Regions from separate parts of the Paenibacillus sp. P32E genome, predicted to be linked through region 2. Evidence: riboswitches for the same ligand, from Rfam matches in the RefSeq annotation. Region 2 holds a riboswitch; the other holds the start of a gene.
The links. A riboswitch is a leader RNA that binds a small molecule or an ion and turns the genes downstream of it on or off. The one in region 2 is predicted to bind glycine.

Region 1: linked by a shared signal. The riboswitch ahead of gcvT (glycine cleavage system aminomethyltransferase GcvT) and the one ahead of A3848_RS01335 (amino acid permease) in region 2 are both predicted to bind glycine.

What each region holds. Positions count from the first base shown of each region.
Region 1 covers NZ_LVYY01000035.1:51,119-61,743, forward strand. The annotation lists gene A3848_RS23125 (flagellar motor protein) at 1-258, shown strand, start outside; gene A3848_RS23130 (flagellar motor protein MotB) at 255-1,118, shown strand; gene gcvH (glycine cleavage system protein GcvH) at 1,399-1,791, opposite strand; glycine riboswitch at 1,976-2,071, shown strand; gene gcvT (glycine cleavage system aminomethyltransferase GcvT) at 2,257-3,381, shown strand; gene gcvPA (aminomethyl-transferring glycine dehydrogenase subunit GcvPA) at 3,378-4,730, shown strand; gene gcvPB (aminomethyl-transferring glycine dehydrogenase subunit GcvPB) at 4,727-6,187, shown strand; gene A3848_RS23155 (helix-turn-helix transcriptional regulator) at 6,274-7,137, opposite strand; gene A3848_RS23160 (ABC transporter ATP-binding protein) at 7,537-8,553, shown strand; gene A3848_RS23165 (ABC transporter permease) at 8,572-9,378, shown strand; gene A3848_RS23170 (ABC transporter permease) at 9,397-10,194, shown strand; gene A3848_RS23175 (efflux RND transporter permease subunit) at 10,362-10,625, opposite strand, start outside.
Region 2 covers NZ_LVYY01000001.1:360,756-371,380, reverse strand. The annotation lists gene A3848_RS01390 (O-antigen ligase family protein) at 1-259, opposite strand, end outside; gene A3848_RS01385 (ZIP family metal transporter) at 306-1,037, opposite strand; gene A3848_RS01380 (GNAT family N-acetyltransferase) at 1,125-1,640, opposite strand; gene A3848_RS01375 (DinB family protein) at 1,864-2,361, shown strand; gene A3848_RS01370 (DUF1304 domain-containing protein) at 2,386-2,754, shown strand; gene A3848_RS01365 (Rossmann-fold NAD(P)-binding domain-containing protein) at 2,942-3,268, shown strand; gene A3848_RS01360 (GyrI-like domain-containing protein) at 3,319-3,801, opposite strand; gene A3848_RS01355 (leucine-rich repeat domain-containing protein) at 3,862-4,599, opposite strand; gene A3848_RS01350 (acyl-CoA-like ligand-binding transcription factor) at 4,697-5,101, opposite strand; gene A3848_RS01345 (SseB family protein) at 5,122-6,087, opposite strand; gene A3848_RS01340 (YdeI/OmpD-associated family protein) at 6,173-6,844, opposite strand; gene A3848_RS01335 (amino acid permease) at 6,937-8,322, opposite strand; glycine riboswitch at 8,453-8,533, opposite strand; gene A3848_RS01330 (DUF1569 domain-containing protein) at 8,752-9,204, opposite strand; gene A3848_RS01325 (aldehyde dehydrogenase) at 9,238-10,625, opposite strand, start outside.

The sequences.
Region 1 (10,625 bases), on a different contig from region 2:
AACTTGGGAGCTTCCATCGCAGTTGCTTTTACAGCGACGCTATACGGTGTGGCCAGCGCTAATCTAATATTTTTACCCATTGCCTCCAAGATCAAATCCCGCAGCCAAAGTGAGCTGGGTACTATGGAAATGCTTATGGTAGGCATTCTTGCCCTGCAGAACGGGGATCATCCCCAGCTTGTGCGTAAAAAGCTCCGTTCCTTCTTGAACCGTTCCGCCAAGGAACACGGCAGCGATATTACCAGAGGTCCCTCATGAGACAGAGAAACCGCAGAAAGCCTCGCACAGATGGACGGGAGAACCGCGACCGGTGGATGATCACCTACGCGGATCTGATTACACTGCTGCTTATTTTCTTCGTGATTTTGTTTGCCATGAGCAGTTTGGATACACATAAATTCAACATCGTCACGAGCTCTTTATCGGACACTTTTAAAAGTGGAAATCCGGTATTAGATGGTGGAAATGGTGTTCTGGAGGGTCAAAAAAGGCTACAATCCGCAGGAACGGGGAATGGGAAGAACGGGGGGAACGGAGACAGCGCGGATACAGGCCAGGAGCAAAAGAATGCGGCTACCGGCCCGACGGCCAGTCCGCCCCCTGCCGACCCGGAGCCTTCGGCGCGTGAGCAGGCCTTCCGCGAGCAAGAAGCCAAACTGGCTGCGCTCATGGGCGTCATCACCCAGTATGTCCAAGACAACCATCTGGGTGACCAGATTTTTGTGGCGGATAAACCGCAAGGTATTGCCATTACACTCAGTGACCGTTACCTGTTCGATGTAGGCAGAGCCGAGCTCAAAGCGCCCGCCCTCCCTGCGCTGCGTCAGCTGTCAGGACTATTCCGCGGCATTGGAGCAACAATCAGTATCGAAGGCCATACTGATAATATGCCGGTGTCTGCTGGTTCCCGTTATAACGATAACTGGGAATTATCCGGCGCCCGTGCCCTCTCGGTGCTGCGCTTCTTTTTGGATAAAGAGGGATTGAACCCGGATACGTTTCAATATGCCGGATATGCAGATACCCGTCCTGCTGTGAGCAATTCTACTCCAGAAGGACGGCAGAAAAACCGGCGCGTGGAGATTACGGTACTTCGGCAGCTCCAGGAAAAGGAGTAGCCTTAATAAGGCCTGCCATACGGCCGCGTACACGTTAACATTTCGCCCTGCTGTGCATAGTGTTCGCGGGTAATGCGGTCGCTCTACATCCTGTGTTTTGGAACATCGCACCGCAGTTGTCTCCCGGGCTATTCGAATTCCCTAATTAAAGACGGATTCCAATGTATAAGTACACATTAAAAATCACAAAAAAGACAGACCTCACACATTAGTAACACGAAATGCGATGTGAAGGCCTGTCTTTATTTTATATGCAGAAAACTAGTGTCCGTAGGTTATTCTATTCTTCAATCAACTTGCCATAAGCCGCTGCATCCAGCAGTCCAGACGCGACTTCGGCAAACTCCCCGGTGATTTCCAGTTCAAAAATCCATCCGCCGCTGTATGGCTGATCGTTAATCAGCTCCGGGCTGGCTTCGAGTGCATCGTTGATTTTGGTCACTGTTCCCGATACCGGAGAATAGAGCTCAGATACCGTCTTGACGGATTCGATGCTGCCTACACTGTCGCCAGCCGAGAGGGCCGCACCCACTTCAGGAAACTCCACGAATACGATATCGCCAAGCAGATGCTGGGCATGGTCCGTAATTCCGACACGTACTGTGCGCCCTTCACCCTGCTGCGCCCATTCATGCTCTTCGCTGTACAACAGGTTGTCTAGCACTTCACTCATTCTTAAGCCGCCTCTTTTCCAAATTTGGAGTTATAAAATTAGTTATAGACTAAGTTATTGCGCCGCTCAATGTCAATATAACTGACAGGAAAATAAAATTTGTCATCTTTTTGACGTTTTTTTGTTGACATCGGAGTTGTATACCCGCTTTAATGGAGTCAGTAGAAAACAATACGGTTTGCGAATGATGGCATAGGGAGAGACTGTCTCTGAGAAGACAGCGCCGAAGGAGTAAGCCCGGGAGGGTGAATCTCTCAGGCAAAAGGACCTTTGCCGGACGCATCTCTGGAGAGCTATCTGAAACCTGCCCGGCAGGGATTCGGATCACCAACGGGGAAACCTGCGCGCTGGTCAGCAGGGTAACTCTCAGGTACAAGGGACAGAGCGAAAGGCTTATATGCGGGTTGTGCATATTTGTCTTTTGCCTGTCCTTTTTCGCATGTAATCAGACAAGGGAGTGAGCCGATGGATGCTTTGAAAAGAACACCTTTTTACGACCTCTACTCCGCCTACGCGGAGTCCAGATGTATTGATTTCGGCGGCTGGGAGCTGCCGGTGCAATTCACGGGAATCGTGAAGGAGCATGAGGCTGTACGCCGGCAGGCCGGACTGTTCGATGTATCGCATATGGGCGAATTCATGGTCAGCGGCAACGGCTCGGAAGCCTTTCTGCAGCGGATGACCACCAATGATGTCAGCCGTCTTCAGGATGGCGGTGCGCAGTACACCCTGATGCTCTACCCAAGCGGTGGGGTAGTCGATGATCTTCTGGTCTACCGACTGGCCGAAGAGCGTTACATGCTGGTCGTCAATGCCTCCAATATCGACAAGGACTTCCAGTGGCTGCAGGAGCATCTCACAGATGAATTCAGCGGTGTGACGCTGAACAATGTCTCCGATGAGACGCTGCTGCTCGCACTGCAAGGCCCTCTGGCTGAGACGATTCTGGCCGAAGTTACCTCAGCTCCCCTTGCGGAGCTTGCACCGTTCCATTTCATCGAGCGCGCTGTAGTCTGCGGCGTAGAGGTTCTGCTCTCCCGGACCGGATATACCGGTGAGGACGGTTTTGAACTGTACGCGCCACTGGATACGGCAGCTGTGCTGTGGAACGGCCTGCTTGCGGCAGGCGCTCCGCACGGTCTGACTCCCGCCGGACTCGGCGCGCGCGATACGCTTCGTTTCGAAGCGAAGCTGCCGCTGTACGGCCAGGAGCTGTCGGCCGATATTACACCGCTGGAAGCGGGAGTCCAGTTCTTCGTAAAGCTGGACAAAGCCAGCTTCATCGGCAAGGACGCACTGGTGAAGCAGAAGGAAGCCGGACTGCCCCGCCGCCTCGTGGGCCTGGAAATGATTGACCGCGGGATTCCGCGCTCGCATTATCCGGTCTATGCGGATGGTGTGAAGATCGGTGAGGTCACGACAGGCACACAGTCTCCAACGCTAAAACGCAATTTGGGTCTGGCCCTGCTGGACGCCGCCTATTCGGAGCTTGGAACAGAGGTATACGTGGAGATCCGCGGCAAACAGCTTAAAGCAGCCGTGGTCAAAGCGCCATTCTATAAAAAGAGCCAAGGAGTGAAGCCGCAATGAAGCACCGTTATCTGCCGATGACCGAGCAAGACCGCAAGGAGATGATGGAGGCTGTAGGGATTCAGTCCGTGGAGGAGCTGTTCGCCGACATCCCGCAAGCTGTCCGTTATCAGGGAACGATGCCGATGTCAGAAGCACTTGATGAATACGCGCTGCTGCGCCATATGAAGGAGCTGTCCGACAAAAATGCCAGCTTCGACACTCACGCCAGCTTCCTCGGTGCTGGGCTCTATGACCATCATATCCCTGTTGTCATTAACCATGTGATTTCCCGCTCGGAGTTTTATACCGCCTATACCCCTTACCAGCCGGAGATCAGCCAAGGTGAGCTGCAGGCGATCTTCGAATTCCAGTCCTATATCTGCGAGCTGACCGGCATGAAAGTAGCGAATGCCAGTATGTACGACGGCGCGACCGCCTTCTCGGAAGCTGCGGTGCTTGCCGCCGGTGCGACAAAACGCAAAAAGCTGATCGTCTCCCGCACCGTCCATCCCGAAGCACGTCAGGTACTGCGTACCTCAGCGGGTGCATGGGGCCTGGATGTTGTGGAAATTGACTACACAAACGGAGTAACGGATCAGGCCAAGCTAGCCGCCGCAATTGACGGCGACACTGCAGCCGTGCTGGTACAGTCGCCGAACTTCTTCGGCGCCATTGAGGACCTTGGTGCGATGGAGCCGCTGATCCATGCCGTGAAAGGCCTGCTCGTGGTCAGTGCCAATCCGCTGGCGCTAGGCATTCTCGAAACGCCGGGCAAGCTTGGCGCAGACATTGTTGTCGGTGACGCCCAGCCGCTCGGCATTCCCGCTTCACTTGGTGGTCCTACCTGCGGCTTCTTCGCCGTAGCCGAACCCCTCATGCGCCGCATGCCGGGCCGGATCGTCGGACAGACCGTTGACCGTAACGGCAAACGCGGTTTCGTACTGACACTGCAGGCACGCGAGCAGCATATCCGCCGCGAAAAGGCCACTTCCAACATCTGCTCCAACCAGGCGCTGCTCGCACTGTGCGCTTCCGTCTACCTGTCCGTCATGGGCAAAGAAGGCATGCGCGAGGTTGGGGAGCTCAACATCCGCAAGAGCCATTATGCAGCCACCAAGCTGGGCGAATTAACGGGCGCAGCCTCAGCGTTCACGGCACCGTTCTTCAATGAATTTGTTCTGAAACTGCCGGAAGGCTCCAGCGTCAGCGAGATCAATTCCAGGCTATTGAAGGAAGGCTACCTCGGCGGCTATGATCTGGGCCGGGACTATCCTGAATTGAACGGACATATGCTGGTCGCTGTCACCGAGAAAAGAAGCAAAACGGAAATTGACCAATTCAAAGTGGCACTGGAGGGCTGTATATGAAACCGGAACAAAGTCTGATCTTTGAGCTTAGCCGTCCCGGCCGCACGGCCTATTCCCTGCCCGTGTGTGATGTTCCGCAGGAAGAGAGCATCGATGCCCTGATTCCCGCCGGACTGCTGAGAAGCGAGCCGGTAGTCTTGCCGGAAGTATCGGAAGTGGATGTCATCCGCCACTATACCGCCCTGTCCCGCCGCAACTTCGGCGTGGACAACGGCTTTTATCCGCTCGGCTCCTGTACTATGAAATACAATCCGAAGATCAATGAGGACGTCGCCCGCTTCCCGGGACTGGCCAAGATTCACCCTTACCAGCCGGAAGAGAGCATTCAGGGTGCCCTTGAACTGATGCATACTCTGCAAAAGGACCTGGCCGCCCTGACCGGCATGGATGCCGTGTCTCTGCAGCCAGCCGCCGGTGCCCATGGGGAATGGACCGGCCTGATGATGATCCGCGCCTACCATGAGAGCCGCGGCGAGACCCGCTCCAAGGTCATCGTGCCCGATTCCTCGCACGGAACCAATCCGGCCAGCGCCTCTGCAGCCGGCCTGGAAACGATAACGATCCCATCGGGCGATAAGGGGATGGTTGACCTTGAAGCGCTGAAAGCGGCTGTCGGCAGCGATACCGCAGCCCTGATGCTAACCAACCCGAGTACACTCGGATTGTTCGAAACACAAATCATTGAAATCGCTCAGATCGTACACGAAGCGGGCGGCCTGCTCTATTACGACGGAGCGAACTCCAATGCGATTATGGGCATTACCCGCCCCGGCGATATGGGCTTCGACGTCGTGCATTTGAATCTGCACAAGACGATGAGCACCCCGCACGGCGGCGGTGGTCCGGGAGCCGGACCAGTCGGCGTGAAGGCGAAGCTGATTCCGTTCCTGCCACAGCCGACGGTGATCCAAAACGAAGACAGCAGCTACTCGCTGAACTTCGGCGGTCCGGAATCCATCGGACGCGTCAAAGCCTTTTACGGCAACTTCGGCATCCTGGTCCGTGCCTATGCCTATATCCGTACCTACGGGCCGGACGGCCTGCGTGAGGTTTCTGAGAATGCCGTGCTGAACGCCAACTATATGATGCACCGGCTCGCGCCGTATTTTGAAATCCCTTATCCGGGTATCTGCAAGCATGAGTTTGTCATGTCCGGCCGAAACCTTAAGCAGTACGGGGTACGGACACTGGATGTGGCTAAGCGGCTACTCGACTTCGGCTACCACCCGCCAACCGTGTATTTCCCGCTGACGGTAGAGGAATGTATGATGATCGAGCCAACCGAAACCGAAAGCAAGGAAACGCTCGACGGGTTCATCGAGACGATGATCCAAATCGTCAAGGAAGCCCAGGAAACGCCGGAGATCGTAATCAATGCTCCGCATACTACGGAGATCAGCCGTCTGGATGAGACCCAGGCTGCGCGCAAGCCGGTATTGAATTGTTCTTGCGGCTAAAGCTGCGCTCTATCAAACCCTGAACGCAAGGCGGCTAATCCCGAAGTCATTCCTGGCTTCGCGGATTAGCCGCCGCTTTTTTACGTTCATATAAGCTTTTTGGCAAAATGGGAGCGGTCATTTACATTCATTTTGATATAAATGCTCTTTACTACATTCCGTACAGAGCCCTCACTGATCCCCAGCGCGCTCGAGATATGCAGCGCACTTTTGTCCGCCAGCCATAGTGCAGCTACCTCCTTCTCTCTCGCAGTCAGCTTATATTCGCCAAACACCGTGTCCCGTCTGAACTTTTGCAGGCTTGCGTTATTAACCATCCGTTTATACGCCACATTATCAGCCAATTGCTGCACGAACGGAATCGCAAAATCTATCTGCTGACCGGAATCAAAAGAAATATCCACATAACCATGCGTACCCCCGTCCAGAATCAAAGGCGCGCATACACAATTCCAGCTCTGGAAAGCAGCATCTGTATGCTCCTCTCCCCGCACCACCCCTATAAGGTTCATCTCCATAGCCAGCGAGACCGCATTCAGGCCTGAATACCGTTTGGAGAGGTTGATACCCGCACTCATACCTGCACGGTCCATGTTCTCCTGAAGGCTTCGTGAAGAGCAGATCAGATCGAGAATCCAGCCCTCTTCATCCGCCAGAAACACAACATAAGGAATGGGAATGAACTGGCTGATCGCCACCATCTCTTCCCGCATGGAAGAAACCATCGCTTCACTATATATCGCTTTGTTCTCTTTCACGCAAGAGACCACTGGAGACTGCAACGGGCTATATGTATCAGATGAATGATTATGGTGAAAAGACGCAGCTTGAGCTGCTGGAAGATCATCCGGCGAACACCACATTTTCATCTTGGAATTGAAGGTAGTCAACACAAACGCCTCCTCGGTTAATGTCGTTAGTGAATCCGGAATGATTGTGAATGTATTCACTAATAATAATGAATCTATATTTGTTATAGCAATATTTCCTATCTCTATTATAAGCTTACAAGATAACTTAGCCTTGAATAGCAGTAAATATATCATAGGATATTTAAGAGACAATTGACAGGGGCTAATCTTACGAATGAACGTTGAAAAATATGAGATCAGAACAAAATGAAACCTGCTAAAAGGAGCAGCCTAGTTAAGCAATGCAGAGGTATACAAAAAATATTAAAGCGGCTAACCCGGGTCTGTAATCCAGCCTGCGGCTAGCCTTTTTTTCATCATTCGTCATAATCTTATAAATTTTTTTACCGTCCGACCTAAACCGATAGTATTCGACATCAGCCCGGTGCTATATTTGTTTATACGTCTTTGGAAGTTAGGAATGAAGGAGGTCTATACTTGAGTATTATTGAAGCCCGCGGGCTATCCAAATCGTTCATGCAGGCGGTGAAAGAGCCAGGCCTGGCGGGAGCCGTCAAGCATCTGTTCATCCCGAAGCATATCGAGAAGATCGCGGTGCAGCCGCTGAATCTGAGTGTGGAAGCCGGCGAGACGGTGGCCTATGTGGGGCCGAACGGTGCAGGCAAATCCACCACGATCAAAATGCTGACCGGCATCCTCATGCCCTCTGCAGGCAGCATTTCTGTAAACGGTATCAATCCTTATAAGAAAAGAATGGAGAACGCCGCGCAGATCGGAGCCGTGTTCGGACAACGCACGCAGCTGTGGTGGGATATTCCGATTGTGGAATCCTTTTCGCTGCTGAAGGATATCTATCAGATCCCGGAGCCTGTCTATAAGGCTAATCTGGATCAGTTCACGGAGCTGCTGGGCATGAATGAGTTCATCCATCTGTCTGCGCGCAAGCTCTCCCTGGGTCAACGCATGCGTGCGGACCTGGCAGCCGCCTTACTACATAACCCGCCGATTCTCTATCTGGATGAACCCACGATTGGACTGGACGTTTCCGTGAAGCAAAAAATCCGCGAGTTCATCAAAAAAATCAATCAGGAGCAGCAAACCACCGTTATGCTCACTACCCACGATCTCGGCGATATTGAGGATCTGTGCAAACGGCTGATTATCATCGACCACGGCTCCATCATCTATGACGGCAGTCTTAGCGAGGTCAAATCCCGCTTTGCCAGAAACCGCGTGATTTTCTTCCAAGTGGGCGTGCCGATGCCGGAGCTGTACAATCTGCTCTCACAGACGCCTGGAATGAAGCTGGACCGGCAAAATGAACAGGAATTCTCCGTCTCCTTCGACCGCCATGAATATACGGCCAGTGAAGTGGTCAGCCGGGTGATGAAGCATGGCGAAGTGATTGACTTCCGCATGGAGGATGCCAACATTGAGCAGGTGATCAAAGCGGTGTACGACGGAAACCTGGACCTTAATCAAAAAGGGGAATGAGGAGGTGTGACGGCAGCCATGCCCGTAGTCAAGCTCAAGAAATACCGCAGTATTGCCAACCGATCCTTGCAAAATGTTCTATCCTACCGCTTCTCCTACGTCGTCACTTTTTTGTCCAATGCGATCAATCTGCTGGCGGTTTATTTTTTGTGGGCAGGCATTTATGGGGGCCGCGAGACAGTGGGCGGATACACCTGGGATCAGATGAAAACCTATCTGCTAGTCACTTTCCTGGCCAACTCTGTGCTGTCCTGGTACTCGGAAACTGCGATTTCCGGAAAAATCCTCGATGGCAGCGTTGCCGTAGACTTGCTGAAGCCCATTGATTTTCAAACGGCCCGTTTCTCCGAAACGCTGGGCACAAGCCTGCTGGAAGGCGGTATAAGTACGATTATTCTGGTGATTTTCTCCTTCTTCATTTCCGGCCTGGCCCTTCCCCATTCTGCGCTCGTCTATGTACTGTTTGCCCTCAGTCTGCTGGGGGCCATTGCGGTGAAATTCGGCGTGGTGTATCTGGCAGCCTTGTTGTGCTTCTGGTCCACCGGCTCGATGGGCATTGTCTGGACCCGGATTGCCCTAACCAATCTGCTGTCCGGAGCCTTGGTGCCTTTGGCCTTTTTCCCCGGCTGGCTGGAACGGACAGCACTGCTGCTTCCGTTTCAGAGTATTATCCACACGCCGACTATGATTTTTCTGGAGCAGGCCGGTACCTTGGAGAGTCTGAAGCTGATCGGGATTCAATGCTTCTGGGGAGCAGCGCTCTGGATCGCCGGGAAATTCATGTGGAACTGGGCGGTCCGCCAGGTGACTATTCATGGAGGTTAGGCGGAAGGAGGGGAAACAATGACGTTGTCACGAATGTTCTATCTATATAAAAGACTCTATATCCAGCAGCTAAAAGCGATCCTGGAATACAATAAGGACTTCTACATCTTAATGTGTTCTGCCGCTCTGACCCAGGTGCTTGGGTTTGTGTTCCTGTGGGTGATCTATGACCGGATTCCCGATATTAACGGCTGGCAGTTCTGGGAGGTTACCTTCATGTATGCGATGATTTTTCTGACGGAAGGCATGGGCTCTTTATTCTTCGAGGGCACCTGGCGTTTGGGAAGATTGGTCAATCAAGGCGAACTGGACCGTTATCTGCTGCGGCCGGTGCCAGTTGTGCTTCAGGTCTTCTGTACGGGGATCGGTATTAATGGCCTTGGCAATCTGCTCATCGGCGGAGTGATTATCTGGCAATCGCTGGTTCACAGCCATATCCAGTGGAGCTTCGCCAAAGTGGTTATCCTTATTCTGCTGCTTTTGACGGCGGTTATCATTCGTGTATCGATCAATCTGGCCGGAAACTCGGCGGCCTTCTGGATTCGCAATGCCGGGAATGCCTTTCCGCTGATGGTGCATAATTTGGCCGATTTGGCCAAGTATCCGGTCACTTTGTTTCCGCAGGCAGTGCGGGTGTTTATTTCCACCGTACTGCCATATGCCTTCATCAGCTTCTATCCGGCGACTTACATTTTCGGCAAAAGCGGGTGGAGCGGCTGGTGGATGCTGGCTCCCGTCGTGGCAGCGGGCAGTGCGGCAGCAGCTTATGGCATCTTCCGGTACGGACTCTCGAAATATGAGAGTACCGGCAACTAGGGGCCTCCAAGGAGACACATCGCCTCTTCGGCAGACCTTCCGGATTCCCCCGCATAATTTCATATCGTCCATGCGAAAATATGCCAAAGAGCAGTGCGGAAATCCCGCACTGCTCTTTGTATAGCTTCCTTCTTGGGTCAGGCGCATTTGCTAACTGCCAGACTTATTTATGCCGCAGCTGCAGCCTTTTGCTTCTTCCGTTCCTTTGCTGATTTGCGGAAGTACAGCAGCTCATAGATGGCCGGTACCACTACCAGCGTCAGCAGAGTTGCTGCAATCAAGCCGCCGATAACGACGATGGCCAGACTCTGCGAGACGATGCTGCCCTGCTCTGTATGACCGAACAGCAGTGGAAGCATGGCACATACCGTAGCGATAGCTGTCATTAGTATCGGACGCATCCGTGTTCCGGCTGCTTCAATGATGGCCTC
Region 2 (10,625 bases):
GTTCAACATCCACCGCCCAAATGGCAGACAACCAGTACAGTAAGGTAAGTATCAGCAGAAAAAAATGCACCGGCAGCAGCTTGATCCGGTCGGTGCGCAGAATGTAAACCAGTACCGCTGTAAATAACAGAGCATCTAACGCCAAAAAAGAACGGGTATGAAAGTATCCCGCTCCGAGCGCTCCGGCAATCATATACACGAGCAAAGTATAATAAGACATTTTTTCCGCAGGTTTGTTGTTTGGTATATTTTTCTTCATAGTAAGGAAGTTTTCGACAAGGTCTGACGGAATTCCTCCTAGGACCTCACCCAAAAACTTGAGTAATATACACCATCGCCAACAGGCCAAAGATAAACGAATACGTCGAGGGGCGTTCGTACCCATGTCCGTGGCTCTCCGGAATCAACTCCTTATAGACGATAAAGAGCATCGCTCCAGCGGCAAAAGCCAACCCGTACCCCACCACGTTCTGCATATAGCTGGCTGTAAAATATCCGATCACCGCCGACACCATCTCCATGAGGCCGGTTAAGGCGGCCATAATCATTGCTTTGCGCCGGGTCGCCTGGGAATTCAGCAAAAACACTGCCAGAATCAGACCCTCCGGCATATTCTGTGCTCCGATGGCTATCGCCACCATGGGACCGAGGCTCGGCTGCTCACTCGCATAGCTGAAGCCCGTGCTGAGACCTTCGGGAATATTATGAATAAACAGTGCGATCAGCACCAGCAGTGCTTTGGAATCCATGTTAGTGAAGCCGGGCTTGTTCTCCACATCAATATGCGGAATATTATTCTCGATCAGATCGAGCAGCAGTACACCTGTAATCAGACCCAGGGTTAACGCAAGGATTCCCGATTCCTTGATCGCCTGCGGCATTAACCCAAAGGTAGATGCAGATACCATGATCCCGGCAGTGAAGGCGACCAGCACATCCTTCCACAGCTCGGACAATCTTCGGACGAACAGAATGGGAACCACCCCAAGTACAGTAGCCATAGCCGATAAAAAGCTGCCAAGCAGCGCAGTTTGCAAGTCTTCAACCCCTTTTGTGGACAGGACTCCTAGACCCAGCATATGCTTCCGGCAGGCACAGTTATGTCTGTAATTTCCATTTATATTCTACAGCTCGGGCACTAGCGGCAAAAACATCAGATCTTCATCCTGGTAGTCAACCCCGAGCTTCATCGCCCTCGGCTCTGTGCCATAGCGGATAAACCCCAGAGATTCGTATAGCCGTTTGGCGGACAGGTTGGTGGAGGTTAAGGTCAGATTAAGGATTTCCAGACCCGGTACCTGCTTGGCCCGCTTGATCAGTTCCAGCATCAAGACCCGCCCTACCCCCTGCTTACGCGCACACGGATCGACGTATACGGAATATACATGGGCTTTGTGACGGATCTTCGGTCTGCTCTCGCGGAAAAGGGTTACAATACCCACCAGCTTTTCCTCAGCAATGAACGCTCCAAGGGTAAAATTATCATCCGAGGGTTCCAGCCTGATCCGGGTGGTGACCATGGAGATTTTGGACTCCGACTCATAGGAGCTGAGAAAAGCCTCCGGACTCTGCAGCAGCGACTGCAGCCGGAGCTCGCGGTAAATCTCCGCATCGGCGGATGTCAGTATTCTTATGTACAAGGGTATACCTCCTGACCCGATTGTTAATATTTCGACTCTGCCTGCTAACATTATACCGGTTTCCCCTGTATTCTGGCCTTAGATATTTCTACTTACATTGAATGGGCAGATCGCCTGGACAATTGACAAAATTACTGAACTTAGGTATATTTACTTTTGTGAAATTCGATTTTGCAAAATATAATTTAAACACAAATATTAAGATATTGAAAGGAGCTTCATGATGTCCGAGTCCAATTCTGCTTTTGGTCAAGCTCTTGTGAAATCATTAATTGGCGAACGGGGACATATTCCGATTGCCAGAGCCTTGCCGGATATTACACCGGAGCTTGCCGGACAACGTACGGGAGGAATTCCGTACAGCATTTATCAATTAATGAAACATATGAGCTATTGGCAGGATTTCATGCTGACCTTCCTGGAGGGGGGCAAACCGCAAGCGCCAGGAAGTGTAATGGATAGCTGGCCTGAGGAGGAAGCCCCGGGGGATGAGGCAGAATGGCAGGACACCGTGAGGCATTTGCTGCAAGGCGTGGAGAAGGCGGTTGATTTTGCCCGGACTGTACAACTGGACGAACCGCTCCCCGGTTTTCCTGGGGAGACCAAGGGCGGAATTTTACGTAATATCGCCTCTCATAATTCCTACCATCTAGGAGAAATTGTTCTGCTTCGCCGTCTACACGGGGCCTGGCCGCCACCTGGCGGAGGCTATCCCGCCTAATCTAATACAAAAGAGGGAATTAAGATGATGATTTTGAGTACTATACTTGTGGCGCTCGTAGCGCTGGAGCATGTGTATATTTTAACCTTGGAGATGTTTATGTGGACTACCCCCAGAGCGCAGAAGGCGTTCGGGACCACCAAGGAGTTCGCGCAGGATACCAAGTCGCTCGCAGCCAACCAAGGTCTGTATAATGGTTTTCTCGCCGCCGGTCTGGCCTGGGGCTTGTTTCATCCGAACGACACGTTCGGATTTCAGCTTCAACTGTTTTTTCTAATCTGTGTCGGAGTTGCAGCGGTCTATGGCGGCATGACCGCCAAGAAATCCATTCTGTTAGTCCAGGGCCTTCCGGCCTTTCTGGCTATTATCGCCCTTCTTCTGGCGAATCTGTAAATCCGGTTTTTGATGATCAGCTTGTATAACTGGCGCCGATGCTGCATCGGGGTCAGTTTTTTTGCTGGAAAAGTAAGCTATAATAAGTCATACTTACGCCGCCGGAGGTTCATGACTACGGTTAGCCAGCACATCGCCTTGCTTGAGGACGAGTTCAATATCCAATTGATCGACAGAAACTGAGCTAATGACCATCACCGACTTTGTGGCAATCGGAAATGAAGTATCGGGCAATCATGTAATCTATGAACCTATCACCGATGAAGAAAATTACGCCATATTTGACGCACTATGTGTTCCAAGAACAACCGAGGGTGAATTTAAAAAGGGCTCAGAGGCCCCCTTCTCATCTGAGGGGATGGTAACCTTTGGCGAAGCGATCCGGTTAGGAAAGATGGATAATTATACGGCTGACTTCAAGATACTGACGGGGCAGGATGCAATGACCGTGAAGTACATGTTCGAACATGCGGATGACTTCCAGGTTGGGGAACGACATTCGAAGGATAATTAATAGATAGGGGGTGTCCATAAGCTGAAATAGCTTGGAACACCCCCTTGCAATTATTGTATAGCTATATAAATCTGCAATTCTGTATTGGCCGGATCGAAATCTCTGGCATCATAAAGCTCGAAATCGCCCGTATAGGTCCTTACTTCCTTAGATTCCTTGAAATAGGCCCATATCTCATGCCACGTCTCAGCCACTACTTCATATACAGGTCCCTTTCTCGTTGTAAATACCATGTATTTACTTTCAGGGACGACCGCAACTACATGATTAGTGTTTCCTAAGGCCGTGTCACTGCTTAATTCGTGCCCTATAACAACCGTATAAGCTCCGTTTGCATCGCTCTCATAATCCGTATACAGGGCGTAAATATAATGTGGATTTTTAATACCAGCTGCGGAACCGAGATTGCTCTGAAAGTAAGTTTCCCATAGTTTAGCCAATTGCCCATCCGGTCCGGCCTCCGCTTCGTTCGTTGTACGTACAGCTACTCCAGTCAGTATTAGCTTTGGCTTGTGAATTGTAATAGTGCTCATGCCTCACTCTCCTCTTGAACTAAATTATACAAGGAGAAAGTAGACAGCTTACTGTCATGTTTAATTTATATTCACAATGACGCCATTATCCTCCAGGTTTTGGATGACCTGCTTTGCTTGCTCATTCAGCGGGTTGTTTGCCAAAGATACTTCCTTTAAATTCGGCATCGTCTCGAGCACTTCAAGTTCCTGAATGAGGTTATCGTCCAGATAAAGGTGCTCCAAGGTTGGATGATTTTTTAACGGCGTCAAATCTTGAATTTGATTTCCGCTCAGGATAAGCCATTCTAACTTCAAATCCTGAAGGGGACTTAGATCTGTTACTTGATTGTTACTGGCAAGAAGATCAGTCAGCTCATGTAAATTCTTGAGCGGCACTAGACTTTTGAACTTGTTGTCGTCAACCACCAGTTTTTGCAGAGAACTTAACCCGGAAAGCGGTAAAAGATCAGTAATCTGATTCCCGTCAACAGCCAGGAACGTCAGTTTTTTCAGCTTGCCGAGGGGTGTGATATTCTTTATTTTTTGGCCGGGCAGAAATAAGTCCTGCAGGTTAGCAGCATATTCAAGTCCCTGCAAACTGACGATTTTATTCTTGGACTCCATAGGATACAAAGACTTCAATTTCTGCAAATCAGCGGCCTTCACCTCTTTATTAGCTGGCAGCTTCAATTCCGCTCGAATGGCTTTCGCCAAAGCAGGGTCCGTAATAACAGAGGCAGCCCAAATGGATGTTGCCGGTAAGAATACAAAAACCAAACAAAACACGATGATATTTTTCACTAATTTAGCAGGCATTTAGATTCTCCTTTTTCGCAACTTGAATAGTTGTCATCCTTTCTTTTATCGGATTTTTCTTGAAAACTATTCACCTTGGAGAGCATCTATTTCGGCTTCATAATGGCAAGCCTTCCTCTAATTTACTCAAAGCTTCATCTAACAATGTCGCAAAATCGGCATCAGGATTCTCCGCATAGTACAGCATCACCGAGATATTGACACCAATAATTGCACCAGCAAAAGTGCGCACCGCTAAGTCTTCCGGGTTACGGCCTACTCGTTTAGCTATTAATTCCATGATCAACTGCATCATTTGGGTCATGTTATTTAGACTCGCAGCCCTCAGCTCCGGGACCTTCATAATAAGCTCGTTACGTTCACGCACCGTAGTCAGCTCATCTGTGGACATATCCTTAATTCCAGAAAGCATAGCGTTACGTATTGCTTGGAGCGGACTTAGATTAGAAGGCTGGTCTTCAAAAGCAGCAACAAAGAGAGGATCATAGTTATCGATAAGCAATACATCCTCTTTTGTAGCCTCTACAACCTCTTATATTCGGCGATCATCCGCTTATTCTTGTCATCCAACCGGAAACCGATCCCCCGGAAATTAATGACGGCTCCGCTCATGTTCTCCGATAGGGACACAATATCCTCATAGGTAGCGACATTGCCGCCCCATACCGTTTTATCATAACCTTTTTCAAACTCAAGCCAATCTGTGAACACCGGCAGCCAAGGTTCTTCCCCCTCCACGCCAAGGGATGCAAATTGAAGGTACGTTCCTTGCTTCAACGTCTTCATGCCCTGTTCATCAGGGGGTGACGGCTCTTCTTCCTTAAGCTGCATCGGCACCAAAAACTTCGCCTGAACGAGTTCATCCAGCATCCGGGCTTCTGCCGCCTGAAGAAACTGATTCTTGCCTTCATACTGCTGCCGGGAATACATCGCCTGAAAAAAACAAAGCATCGCATGCTGCAGCTCCGGATTGCTTACGGGAATATTGATCTCCGGCGTTCCGCTCCAATCGGGCGGCGGCAATAGATCGTCTCTGCTGATCACGATCGTATTTTGCCCGTTATCAATAAGAAGGTTGCGGATGCCAAGGAGATGAAGCTCAGCGAGCATCCTGCGGATCTCCTCCCGGCTGATCTTTCTCATTTCCAGCTCAATGAGCTGCTGCAGGTAATAATCCGCCGCATTGGCTGAGAATGCTTCCTCAGAGAATACCCATACCTGGTCATTACCATCGATGTATGGATAATTGGTATGGACATCGTACGCCATATACAACGCTTCGGCATTTAAGATGGTTCGTTTCAATGAGTCTAAGAGCGTCTTGGCATCAAAGTGCCCCGTCTCAAAAGCTCCGCTTTCCTTAGAATACCGAGCAGATTGAATCATAGAGATCAGATCCTGAATCGTAAGTCCGCTGCTTGCTTCCATTGTTATTGGAGAAATAAATAGAACTTCTCCTGCTGCTTTATCTTTCTGTTCCTCGCTCATCACCAAGCCTCCATTCTATCAAGGGTTAGTCTTTTTATACTTTGCTCCCCGCCTGCCATCCTCAGGTAATCATTTTAAACCTTCCTTACGGCTTTTCTCTCCGGTAAATGTCGATACTCTTATAACCTTCACCTAGAATCTTCTTCATTTCTGCTCTTCGCTTTGCTCTAGTCCCTTCTTGTACGGCACTATATACATAACGGGCCCAGTCCTTCCGGTAACCGGGAGTAAGCGATTGGTACAACTTCAGCGCCTCCGGACTATCCTGCAAGTCATTTTCCACAGCAGGAACCATAGATGTATAATCATCCACCCGCTGACTTGGCTTGGAGGACGCCTCATTCTTCTTCCGTGTCTCCTCTTTGAAACCAACAACGGTAAACACGTCGTTTAGCCCCACCATACGTGCAAACTTCAGGCTGCTTGCCCCAATATATCCGTCCTCATCCGCTCCCACCCCTTCAAACAGGCTGTCCCTATGAATATAGGTGGAATAGACCTTATTTCCCTTTTTGGGGTAAGCAGCGTACAAATAGCCGCCCTTATCTAAATAGTTAAGATCAATCACTTTATTGATGAGATCCTGCAGCGCTTCCATATTAAGCACATAAGCAAAAATGAGATCATAACAGTTGTCCGTCAGCTCAGTATCAAAAGCTATTAACCCCGATAGACTATCCTCATCTTCGGGCCTGTTCAATATGGCAACCTTTTTGAATTTGTGTAAGTTTAATTTGTCTGCGATTGTTTTAGACATGTAAGGACCTCCGTTAATGGTTATCTGTTCCCCATAATAAATCAAAGCAGCCCCCAAAACCACCGAATTGTGGGATTGAGGGCTGCTTTGACTTAATGGATTGTCGGTTTTGCACTGATTATTTTATTGCTCTGCTCCCTCTTCCTGCTATTCACCGAATACAGAACATATAACAGAATGAACCATAGAGGCGTAAACAATAATGCCGGACGTGTTTCTCTAGCGATCAGCATTATAATGAGTATCGCAGCAAACAAAGCGAGGACAACAACATTAACCGCCGGCGTTAACGGTGCTTTGAATTTGGATTTCAAATGTAAGTCTGGCCGGGTCTTCTTATATTTGATGTGACATACGAGAACAACACCCCACACCCAGATAAAACAAATGGCACTTATGGTGGTTACGATTCCAAAGGCCTGCTCCGGAATGAGCTTGCTCAGTAGAGCACCGGCAGATATGACCAGCGTAGAAATGAATAACGAGTTCCCGGGTACATGATTTTTATTCAGTTTGGCAAAATGAACAGAGGCCTGATTCTTCCGGCTCAAATTATAAAGAATCCGGCTTGTCGAGAACATCCCGCTGTTGCATGCAGAAGCGGCTGAAGTTAATACGACGAAATTGATAATCCCTGCGGCGATTGGAATCCCTACTAGACTAAAGGTTTTCACAAAAGGACTTTCTGCCGGACTGAGTTCCGTCCATGGATTAATGCATAGCAGGACGAACAATGCGCCAACGTAGAAGAAAAGAATCCGCAGAGGTATTTTGTTGATCGCTGATGGGATGTTTTTCTCCGGATCTGCTGTTTCCGCTGCCGATACCCCCACTAATTCCACACCAACATAAGCAAATACAACCATTTGGAAGGAAAATAAAAAGCCTTTTACACCGTTCGGAAACACGCCTCCGTGTTCCCAAAGATTCCGGACCGTTACCGATCCTGCATCCGTTTTGAGCCCCATAATCAGGAAGATGACACCTATGCCGATTAAAGCAAGAATCGTGATGACTTTGATTAGAGCAAACCAGAATTCAAGTTCACCGAAGTTTTTGACAGTCAGTAAATTAAGTCCTAACAAAATGATCAGGCAGACGACAGCAGGCACCCAATGCGGAATATTAAACCAATACTGCACATATACGCCTACTGCAATCACATCAGCCATAGCCGTCATGACCCAGCAGAACCAATAGGTCCAACCCGTGATGAATGCCACCCGGGGGCCAAGATAGTCTTCGGCAATATCTGTAAATGACTGGTATCCCGCGTTAGACAACAGAAGCTCTCCCAGCGCTCTCATCACGAAAAACACAGCGATGCCCACGATTAGATAGGTAATCATGATGGAGGGCCCCGCCTGCTGAATCGCCTTGCCCGATCCCAGGAATAATCCTGTACCAATAGTGCCTCCGATGGCAATCAGTTGAACATGCCGGTTGGCCAGCTCTCTTTTTAATTCTGTTTGCGCCATTCCTAGTTCCCCCTTATGAATACAATACATTGATGCCAATAAAAAAAGAGACTGGATGTCATCCAATCTCCCGGGTTATAAGAATATGAAAAAATACCTGTCCTGCTGCTGTCAGCATGACAAATACATTCCGTACTCTTCTGTCCTTTTGCCTGAGATTGTGAACCCTTCGGCGCCACGGAATTCCCGTGGTCTCTCCAGAAGCTGCTCCTGCTATAGTGTGATCCATAGCAATCATAGCTTGCGAATTATGAAGTTAATGTACCATGCGTTTCTGATATTCTAACATATTACTTGCAATGGGAGTATCAGATCAGTGATAAAAGTCTCAAGCCAATTACTTCCATATCTCTTCGGCAATCTCTTTAATATAAACAAGCTTATTACATCGCTGCTCCTCTGTCAGGTGATTGCCTCCTAGTCATTAGCTTAGCTTGCGAACTGCACCTCGGAGAAATGATCCGTAACGTGCATGGTGAAATACCGGTCATACTCCTCCTTGCTTAGATCTCCGAAGATCAGGTGGGGAGCTAACTTCCCCTCGTAGGCTTGAAATGCATCAATTGCCCTGAGCAGAAGTCCGATTCCCTCTTTGACAGTTCCCTGCTTTTCAAGCTTCGCCGCACCTGGTACATGTGCCGTTAAATCATGCTTCATATGGCCCTGCTTCAAAAATTTCCGGATCACGATGCGGCCGATGGTTTTTCTCACAATCCTGGGCTTCAGCTGCGGATAACCTGTCATAGAATATTCGATGGTCTGGGCGCAATGGGCAAGAATCTCATAGAGCGGCCATTGTTTGGTTGGGATAACGTCATACCCCACCATGATCAGCAGTTCTTTCTTCACATCATCCAGTGATGCAAATTGCACATTATTCATCTTTTTCTCCCCCTTATCGTGGTTCCTCATGTATTAACGCATAATCTTTCTGACCCACTTGACCTTGTCGCCATAAGGCGGAAATAAGAAAGGGATATCCAGCTTTGTGCTCTTGGTCAATACGCTTTTGGTATGGGAGAACAGCTCGAAGCTGTATTTCCCGTGATATGCACCGATCCCGGCGTTTCCTACTCCCCCAAATGGCAGGTGGTGATTGGCAACATGGCTGATCGTATCATTCACACACCCACCGCCGAAGGAGACGCGTGAGAGTACTTTCTCCTCCACCTGCCGTTGTTCGGTGAACAAGTACAGTGCCAACGGTTTGGGACGGGCGTTCACCATTTCAATCGCCTCCTCCACTTGACGGAAGCCCATAATGGGCAAAATCGGCCCAAAGAGTTCATCCTGCATCGCAGGGTCCGACCAAGAGGTTGCGGCAAGCAGCGTTGGCTCGATGTAGAGCTCATCTCTGATTGTTCTCCCGCCCGACAGCACGCTATTCGGCTCCGCTTCCAGAATTGCGGCCAAGCGGTCAAATTGGCGTTCATTGACGATTCGGCCATAATCCGGACTTACTCTGGCGTCCGGTCCGAAGAAGCCTGCCACCACCGTCTTCATCCGGACAATCAATTCCTCCCGAATCTCTTCATGGGCAAGTACATAGTCCGGGGCAATGCATGTCTGTCCCGCGTTCATCATCTTCCCCCAAATAATCCGTTTGGCCGCAACGTCGAGGTTTGCAGTCCGCTCAACGATAGCCGGACTTTTGCCCCCAAGCTCAAGCGTAACGGGCACAAGGTGATCTGCAGCAGCTTTCATGACGATCTTGCCGACCGGTACGCTTCCTGTAAAAAAGATGTAGTCAAAGGGAGCGTGAATCAGCGCCGAGGTGGTCTCCTTCTCCCCTTCAATCACCCTAATATACGTCTCATCAAAAGTTTCACTGATCAGTTTCTTAACGGCAGCAGTAACTGCAGGAGTATTCTCGGAGGGTTTTAAGACCGCGCTGTTCCCTGCCGCAATGGCTCCGATCAGCGGTTCAATCAGCAGCTGGAACGGATAATTATAGGGTCCGATGATAAGAACAGTTCCGTAGGGCTCTCTATACTGGTAACTCTTAGATACAGCAAGATAGAAGGGTGTTCTTACCCTTTGCGGCTTCATCCACCGCTTCAAATGCTTGCTCATGTAGCGGATGCTGTCCAGCGTATAACCAATCTCTGTCGAATAAGCCTCAAATTCACTTTTGTGCAGGTCCTGATACAACGCCGCCAGTAACAGCTGCTCGTTCCGTTTGATCGCATCCGACAGCTTCCCCAGCTGCTCCAGACGAAACTCCACGCTTCGTGTATAACCGCTATGGAATTTCTGGCGATGCTCCTGCAGGATTTCATTGACCTGCTCTGAGTTCCACTGCT